Linked DNA regions of Verminephrobacter eiseniae EF01-2. The protein of the gene in region 2 interacts with the protein of the main gene of each other region in a pairwise test. Links are inferred from orthologs where the notes say so. Each region holds a gene or a part of one and is shown on either strand. Other genes may lie near its edges.

Evidence for each region.
Region 1: the proteins of VEIS_RS07165 (region 2) and ndk interact in binary tests that used the Escherichia coli proteins (3 or more experiments, as listed by UniProt). The link is inferred for Verminephrobacter eiseniae EF01-2 from one-to-one orthologs.

Annotation. Positions count from the first base shown.
Region 1 is NC_008786.1:98,936-103,363, reverse strand. What follows is about bases 564-3,466. They hold ndk (nucleoside-diphosphate kinase), read left to right. Parts: upstream 564-1,753; coding sequence 1,754-2,179; downstream 2,180-3,466. Other genes in these bases: rlmN (23S rRNA (adenine(2503)-C(2))-methyltransferase RlmN), read left to right, coding at 2,193-3,368; VEIS_RS00435 (pseudouridine synthase), read left to right, coding at 564-1,634. Outside these bases: SMC-Scp complex subunit ScpB, read left to right, coding at 1-72; more of VEIS_RS00435, read left to right, coding at 72-563; type IV pilus biogenesis/stability protein PilW, read left to right, coding at 3,524-4,381; VEIS_RS00415 (helix-turn-helix domain-containing protein), read left to right, coding at 4,374-4,428. UniProt on the Escherichia coli protein: Major role in the synthesis of nucleoside triphosphates other than ATP. The ATP gamma phosphate is transferred to the NDP beta phosphate via a ping-pong mechanism, using a phosphorylated active-site intermediate.
Region 2 is NC_008786.1:1,644,032-1,648,401, reverse strand. What follows is about bases 874-3,718. They hold VEIS_RS07165 (5-formyltetrahydrofolate cyclo-ligase), read left to right. Parts: upstream 874-1,932; coding sequence 1,933-2,505; downstream 2,506-3,718. Other genes in these bases: VEIS_RS07160 (MFS transporter), read left to right, coding at 2,519-3,697; VEIS_RS07170 (lytic transglycosylase domain-containing protein), read right to left, coding at 874-1,918. In the rest of the region: more of VEIS_RS07170, read right to left, coding at 1-873; VEIS_RS07155 (glutathione S-transferase family protein), read left to right, coding at 3,835-4,370. UniProt on the Escherichia coli protein: Involved in the removal of 5-formyltetrahydrofolate.

The DNA.
Region 1 (4,428 bases), 1.5 Mb from region 2 along the record:
CCGGCGCCTGCCGAGGATCTTTTTCGGAACGAGCATGTGGATGCCCCGGCAGGCATCCAGGAAAGCACTTGATGAACGACACGACCCCAGACACTCCGGCAGCCGCTGCGCAGCCTGGCAGTGCCCCCGCGCACGCAGCGCGCGGCCAGGAAACAACGACGAGCACAGCGCGCGGCCAGGAAACAACGACGAGCGCAGCGCAAGGCCAGGAAACGACACGCACGGCGCCCGGCCAGGAAACGGCATGTGCAGCGCAAGGCCGGGAAACGCACACGGCGCACGACCCGCCAGCGGACACAGCCGCCACCCGGCAACAAGCCGGGCCGCCGCTGGCCGCGGTCGACGGGCCGGCCGAGCCAACGGCCGCCAGCGCAGAGGCTGGCGCGCAACGCGAGCGTCACCATCCGGCCGAACCCGGTGCCTCCAGGGGCAGGCCGCGTCCCCCAGGCCCGCGCAGGCCGGCGGCGATTGCGGTCGAGGGCTATCGGCTGGCCGATGTGGTATCGGGCCGGTTCGATGCCGACGATGCCGCGAGCGACCTGCCGCCCCCCAAGCGGGTGCTGCTGCCGCAGGTGGAAACGCCCAAACTGCACAAGGTGCTGGCCCAGGCCGGGCTAGGCTCGCGGCTGGAGATGGAGCAGCTGATTCTGGAGGGGCGCATCTCGGTGAACAACGAGCCGGCGCATATCGGGCAGCGGATACAGTTCGGCGACCAGGTCAAGGTCAACGGCAAGCCGATTCGCTACCGCATCGATCCGCCACCGGCGCGTGTGATCGCCTACCACAAGCCGGTCGGCGAGGTCGTGTCGCACGACGACCCGCACAACCGGCCGACCGTCTTTCGCAGGCTGCCGCGCCTGGTGCAGGGCAAGTGGCAATCGGTGGGGCGGCTGGACCTGAACACCGAAGGCTTGCTGCTGCTGACCAGTTCCGGCGAACTGGCCAACCAGTTGATGCACCCGCGCTTCGGACTGGAGCGCGAGTACGCGGTGCGGGTCCTGGGCGCGCTGAGCAACGAAGAAAAGCAAAAACTGCTGGACGGCGTGCGGCTCGATGACGGCATCGCATCTTTCGGCACCATCGAAGATGGCGGCGGGGAAGGCGCCAACTGCTGGTACCGGGTCACCATTGCCGAAGGGCGCAACCGTGAAGTGCGCCGCATGTTGGAAGCGGTCGGCCATGCCGTCAGCCGCCTGATCCGCATCCGTTACGGCGCGATGGTATTGCCGCGCGGCCTCAAGCGCGGGACCTGGCTGGAGCTCGACGAGCGCGACATCCGGGCACTGGCGCAGGCCGCTGGCGCGCGCGCGCCAGCACTGTCCACGCGCACGCCGACGGATGCGCGCGCGGGCAAGCAGCGCGAGCGCAGCGGCCCCCCGATGGGCAACGGGCCGCGACGCGGCCGGTCGCCGCAGGGGCCTGCCGCCGGCGCGCGCGCGCAGAACCCGCGCCGCGATGGCGGCGGGCAGGGCGTGGGGGCCGGTGGCAACCATGCCGGCCCGCGCGCAGCGGCCCAACCCGACCCGATGCAGACCAGCGTGGGTTATATCGGTGGCGACAGCCTGTCCAGGCTGCGCCAGAGCAAACGCCGCCCGGCAGGCGCGGGGCCTCGGCGCGGAGGCGGCGGGCGCTGAGCCGAAGGCGGCAGCAGAGTTCAAACCAGGGGCTGGCACGGTTAGAATCGCGCCCTTTGTTCGGCGGACATCCGGCGGACGAAATGCATCACTGCAACACACAATGTCAGGAAACCAACATGGCGATCGAACGCACACTCTCCATCATCAAACCCGACGCAGTGGCAAAGAACGTCATCGGCCAGATCTACGCCCGTTTCGAGGCTGCCGGCCTGAAAATCGTGGCGGCGCGCATGGTGCATCTGGCGCGTCCGGAAGCCGAGCGGTTCTACGCAGTGCACAAGGAGCGTCCTTTCTTCAAGGACTTGGTGGAATTCATGATCTCCGGCCCGGTGATGGTCCAGGTGCTGGAAGGCGAAAACGCGGTGCTCAAGAACCGTGAACTGATGGGCGCCACCGACCCCAAGAAGGCGCAAACCGGCACCATCCGCGCCGACTTCGCGGACAGCATCGACGCCAACGCAGTGCATGGCTCGGACGCCGCTGAAACGGCGCAGGCCGAAGTGGCGTTCTTCTTCCCCGGCCTGAACATCTACCCGCGGTGAACCAGCCCCCGCAATGAGCACGACCAACCTGCTGGAGTTCGACCGCGACGGACTGGCCGATTTTTGCGCGCGCCTCGGCGAGAAGCGGTTTCGCGCGACCCAGTTGTTTCGCTGGATTCACCAGCGCGGCGCCAGCGACTTCGACGCCATGAGCGACTTGGCCCGGGCCTTGCGCGACAAGCTCAAGGGCTGTGCGCGGGTGCAGGCCCCGCCGGTCATTTCCGGGCAGGCATCGGCGGACGGGAGCGTCAAGTGGTTGTTCGACGTGGGCGCCGGCAACGCCGTCGAGGCCGTGTTCATCCCCGAAGATGAGCGCGGCACGCTGTGCGTGTCTTCGCAGGCCGGGTGCGCGGTGGGCTGCCGTTTTTGCTCCACCGGGCACCAGGGCTTCAGCAGGAATCTGAGCAGCGGCGAGATCATTGCGCAACTGTGGTTTGCCGAGCATGCGCTGCGCCGGCGCCTGAAGACCGAAGACCGGGTGATCTCCAACCTGGTCATGATGGGCATGGGCGAGCCGCTGCAAAACCTTGCAGCGCTGCTGCCCGCGCTGCGCGTGATGCTCGATGACCATGGCTATGGCCTGTCGCGCCGGCGTGTGACGGTCTCGACCTCGGGCGTGGTGCCGATGATCGACCGCCTGGCCCGGGACTGCCCCGTGGCCTTGGCGGTTTCCCTGCATGCCCCGAACGATGCGCTGCGCGACCAACTGGTGCCGCTCAACCGCAAGTACCCGATCGACGAACTGCTGCAAGCCTGCAAGCGCTACCTGGCGCATGCGCCCCGGGACTTCATCACGTTCGAGTACTGCATGCTCGATGGCGTCAACGACCAGATCGGGCACGCCCGGCAACTGGTCGAACTGGTCGGGCGCGCGGCAATCCGCTGCAAGTTCAACCTCATCCCTTTCAATCCATTCCCCGCCTCGGGGCTGTTGCGGTCGGCGCACGATCAGATCCTGGCTTTTGCCCAGGTCCTGGGCGCTGCGGGCATCGTCACCACCGTGCGCAAGACCCGGGGGGATGACATCGCCGCTGCCTGCGGCCAGTTGGCCGGGGATGTCAGGGACCGCACCCGGGTCGCCGAGCGCATGGCAAAGCAGCGCACAATGCAACTTCAACTCCAGCTCAACTCCAGCCGCCGGGCTGAGCCGTCAGCAGCAGGGGTGATTGGATGCGGAGAATCGATTTAGCGGCATGACCCTATGCGTCTTACACATGAGCGCATACCGGTTTCCTTTGGGGCGCGCACCCTTGGCCGCTGTGAAGTGCGAGAACGGCGCCATCCAGCCTTTCGTGGTGAGTCCGATGGATGGCATGAATTGCGGAGCGATCAAGGAGGCACTATATGGTGGCAGGATTGACAGGTCATTGGCCGCATCGGGGTCATCGGACATTCACGGCATGTGGCGCAGTGCTCGCAGCGCTGGCAATGGTCTGTGTGGCGGCACTTGCCGGCTGCGCAAGCCGCAGCAGCCAGGGGGTCGTCAGCAATGCCGATGCCGGCTTGATCACCCCCTCGGACGAGCCGGAAAACAGGCGCCGCGCCCGTCTCCGGCTGGAACTGGCGGCCAATTATTTCGAGACCGGGCAGGCCGCCGTTGCGCTCGACGAAGTCAAGCAGGCCCTGGCGGCAGACCCGGAGTATGCCGATGCCTACAACCTGCGCGGCCTGATTTACATGGGGCTGAGTGATTTCCCGCAGGCCGATGACAGTTTCCGCCGTGCGCTGGCGTTGCGCGGGCAGGACCCCAGCTTGCTGCACAACTACGGCTGGCTGCTGTGCCAGCAGCACAAGTACCTGCAAGCCGACCAGTACTTTGCCCGCGCGATTGCCAACCCGGCCTACACCGCGCGCGGCAAGACGCTGATGACGCGCGGGCTGTGCCAGTCCGGCGCCGGGCAATTGGCCGAGGCCGAGCAGTCTTTTCTGAAATCCTATGAATTCGATGCCGCCAACCCGGTGGTGGGTTACCACCTCGCGGCCCTTTTGCTGCGGCGCAATGAACTGACCCGGGCGCAGTTTTACATACGCCGCCTGAACAACAGCGAGTTTGCCAACGCCGAGTCGCTGTGGCTGGGCATCAAGGTGGAGCACGCGCTGGGGGACTCCGTGGCCATGCGGCAACTGGCCGATCAATTGCGCAAGCGGTTTCCCGATTCGAGTGAGCTCGGGGCTTACGAGCGCGGGGCTTTCAATGACTGAGGCGGCCGACGGCCAGGCCACGGCCGGTGGCTTGCTGCGCCAGGCCC
Region 2 (4,370 bases):
ACTGGGGCTGTCCCGTGAACAGCGCGGCGTAGACGGTGGTGTTGGCCAGCACCTTCTTCACATAGTCGCGCGTCTCGGCAAAGGGGATGTTTTCGATCCAGATGGCGGCGTCGAGCTCCGGGCCGTTGCGCCAACTGCGCGGGCGCCCCGGGCCGGCGTTGTAGGCGGCGGCGGCCAGCGGCATGGAGCCGGCAAAGTCGTCGAGCGCGAGTTTCAGGTAGGCCGTGCCGATGGTGATGTTCGTGTCGCGGTCGGTGAGTTGGCCGGGGCTGAAGTCGGTCAGCCCGATCTTTCTGGCAGTCCAGCGGGCCGTGGCGGGCATCACCTGCATCAGGCCCGCAGCGCCCGCATGCGAGCGGGCATCGATCACGAAGCGACTTTCCTGGCGCGTCAGCCCGTACACATAGGCCGGATCGATGCCTGCGCTGCGGGCACGATCGAGCACCGCCTTGCGAAACGGCGTGGGGTAGCGCTGGCCGATGTCGATCGCGCCCTTGGTGCGTTCGCTGGTGTTGATGCAGCGGTCCCAGACCTCGTGCTGGCAGGCGAAGTCGGCGGCCGCGAGCAGTTCACGGTCCGGCATGCCGCCGCTTTGGTACAGGCTGGTGCTGTAGTTCCACTCGCGCACGCCCTCGCTGCGCAGGCCCAGCAAGATGGCGTACAGCCCCCGGTTGAGCCCGGGGTTGGCGCGGGCGGCGGCCTTTTCTTCGGCGCTCAGCGGCGCCGGCGCCGGCGGCAGCGTGATGCGCTGGCCCAGTTCTTCCTGCGCCAGTTGCTCATAAAAGCCCCTTGCGCCCCAGGCGCCGGCAATGTCTTGCAGCAGTTGCCGGGCGGCGGCGCGTTCGCTGTCGCCGGGTTTGTCGGCCAGCAGCGCACGCGCTTTCCAGTAGCGCCAGGCGTTGTCCTGGCGGGCCTCGGGGCGCATCGCATCGACGGTCTTGAGCACGGCCCTCCAGCGGCCTGCGCGCAATGCCGCGCGCACCTTCCAGCCCAGCAGATCATCGCTCAGGTCGCTGTCCCGGGTGACGTTGGCGAAGTAGTCCGGCGCGGCGCCGGACAGATTTTGCGCAGCGGCTTTGCCGATCACGCCCCAGGCCCAGTTGCGCTGCTCGGGCGAGAGTTGCACGCCCGGGCGGTTGCCGAGCTGTTGCGCCGCGCCGTCGGGGTTGCCGTTGGCCAGCCGGATCAGGGCCAGCAGCAGCAGTTCCTGCTGCCACTGGCCGCGTTCCGTGGCCCGGTTGCGCAGGTACTTGCCGGGGCTGTCGAGCAACTCCTGAATCTGCTCCAACGCCTGCGGGGCGACGATCTCGACCGCATTGCGCACCACCTGCGGCCGGTTGGCCGCCATGCCCAGGCGGGCCTTGCGCCAGATGTCTGGCGCGCTGAGCTGGTTGGCGCCGTACAGCGTGCCGGCCGCATGGGTGCAGCCGTCGTCGGCGTCGCGCAGCGCATACCAGTTGCTGCGCACGGCGGCGGCCACCGAGGCGCTCGCCTGGCCCAAGAGATGCTCGATCAGCAGCGCATGGCAGCGCACTTCGCGGTCGTCGGACATGCGGTAGTAGGGGTGTTGCTCGGCAAACCGCCCCCAGTCGCGCCGCTGGCCCAGCAGCAGCAGCCAGTCGTTGCGCATGCGGTCTTCTTGGTAGCTGCCGGCGTAGCGCTGCATGAACGCCTGCACCTCCTGCTCCGAGGCTTCCTCCAGACGGGCCTTGAGCTCCCAATACGCCGCCCAGGGCTCCAGCGCATGGCCGCGCGCGGCGGGCAGGAGTTGCTCCAGCTTTTTGCGCTCGCCTTGTTGGAATGCCTGCTGCATCTCCAGCAGGATCTCGTCGCCCTTGTTTTGCGCCCACACCAGGGGCACGCTGCCGGCCAGCAGCGCGCCGGCGACGAGCGGTGTCAGAATTCGATGCCATTGCATGGGGGAATTATCTGATGGACAAAGCAGCCCTTCGGCGCGCGTTGATCGAAGAACGCCTGAACCTGCCCGACCGCCTGCAACGGGCCGATCTGTTGCAGCAGGTCATGCGCATCTGGCTGGTGAACCGGCCCGACACCGTGATCGGCGCCTACTGGCCGATCAAGGGCGAGTTCGACCCCCTGCCCGCGCTGCACCGCTGGCAGGAAGACGGCGAACTGCAGGGCCAGCCCCTGCGCCGCCGCATCGGCTTGCCCGTGGTCGACAAGCAGCACAAGACGCTGAGCTTTCATGCCTGGCACCCCGGCTGCCCGATGGAAGAAGACGCTTACGGCATCCCCAAGCCCAAGGGCACCGGGGCCGTCGTCCCCACGCTGCTTTTCGTGCCCTGCGTGGGCTACGCAGCGGGCGGCTATCGGCTCGGCTATGGCGGCGGGTTCTACGACCGCACCCTGGCCATCTTGCAGCCCAAACCGTTCACCGTCGGCCTGGGGTTCACGCAGGGCTATCTGGACGACTTCGAGCCTGAAGCCTTTGACCTGCCGCTGGACGCCATCCTGAACGACAACGGGGTAGTCTGGCCCATATAGGCAGGAGTACGTTTTGCCTGATTCCATCATCGGCACACATCGGGGCTGGCGCATATGGCACCCGACGGCCACCATGTTCTTGGCCCACGGTGTCCTTTTCGGGGTCTGGGCTACGCAAATACCCGCCTTCAAGGAAAGGCTGGGGCTGGAGCCTCTTGCGCTCAGCCTGATCCTGTTCATGCTCGGCGGCGGCAGTGTTCTTGCCATGGCGGGCAGTGCATGGCTGATCCATCGCATCGGTGTCGTCCATTTGATGCGCATCACTGCCACTTTGCTGTGCGGCTTTGGCATTCTCATTCCGCTGGCGCCTGACGTCATCACCCTCGCCATTGTCGTTTTTCTGTTTGGCGCCTCAGGCGGCAGCATGGATGTGGCCATGAATACACATGCCTGCGATGTCGAAAGGTATGCGGGCCGCCCCTACATGTCTTCCTTCCATGGCATGTGGAGTCTTGGCGGCTTGGCCGGCGCAGGTGCCGGCGCACTGCTGATGCGCGCATTTTCCCCCGCCATCGAAGCCTCGATGATTTCCGTGGCCATGCTCGCGCTGTTTCTGTGGGGGCTGCGAGGGCTTCTCCCGCAGCAGGAACCTGTCGGGCACGCCTCTGAAAAAACGCGCTTCACTCTGGCCGGGCCGGCTCTCATCTTAGGCATCGTGTCGATTTTTGCTTTCGGCGGCGAGGGCATCGTGCTCGATTGGGCGGCGGTCTACATGAAGCAAAGCCTTGCCGCCGGCAGCGAGCTTGCGCTCATGGGCTATGCGGCCTTTGCGGGTTCCATGGCGATCATGCGCCTGGCCGGCGACGTCATCCGCCATCGATTCAGCGCCCGCTCGCTGGTCTGCACCGGGGGCCTGTTCGCAGCGTTCGGGCTGGTGATTGGCCCGCTGAGCAAAGACCCGGCCATCATGATTGCCGGCTGCGCCATCGCCGGCGCAGGTCTTGCCAATATCGTGCCGGTCCTGTTCAGCCTGGCGGGCGCCCTGCCCCGTCCGGGGGTGCAAATTGCCGCTGTTTCAACCATGGGATTCGGCGGCTTGCTCGCCGTGCCGCCGTTGCTGGGCATCATCGGCCAGCATTACGGCTTGGGCACAATCTTTTATGCCGGAGCAGTTGGCGCCGTTGCCATTACCATTCTTGCCTTGTCAGGCATCGATTCATCCCCTGCAAGCCGCGCTGCCGCAGATGCATGAGGGCGTCCCGGATGAACGACACCGCCCGTCCCTGCCCCGCGCAGCCCACCCCCGTGCCCATACTCTGTGCCATATAGTGCGGTGGCAGCGCCGGTCGCGCCGACCGTGCTTTTCCACTTCCCCTGCACAGGTACCCCATGCTCCAGCTTCATATCGGCAGCAAGAACTATTCCTCTTGGTCCATGCGCCCCTGGGTGCTGCTGCGCCAGGCCGGCATCGCCTTTGACGAAGTCCTCGTGCGCTTCGACAGCTTTGCGGCGGACTCGCAATTCAAGCGCAGCATCAACGCCATCAGCCCGGCGGGCAAGGTGCCGGTGCTGGTCGATGGCGCGCTGGTGGTGTGGGACAGCCTGGCGATTGCCGAGTACTTGGCAGAAACCCATGCCGACAAGCGACTGTGGCCCGGCGACCCCCACCAGCGCGCCCGGGCCCGCAGCATCTGCGCCGAAATGCACAGCGGCTTCACGGCGCTGCGCAGACACTGCCCGATGAACATCGAAGCCCGCCTGGCCGACACCGGCGCCCTGATCTGGCGCGACCAGGCTGCGGTGCGCTCCGACATGCAGCGCCTCGTGCAGATGTGGAGCGCGCTGCTGCAAGAGCATGGCGGGCCCCTGCTGTTTGGCGCGTTCTCGATCGCCGACGCCTACTTCGCCCCCATGTGCATGCGCCT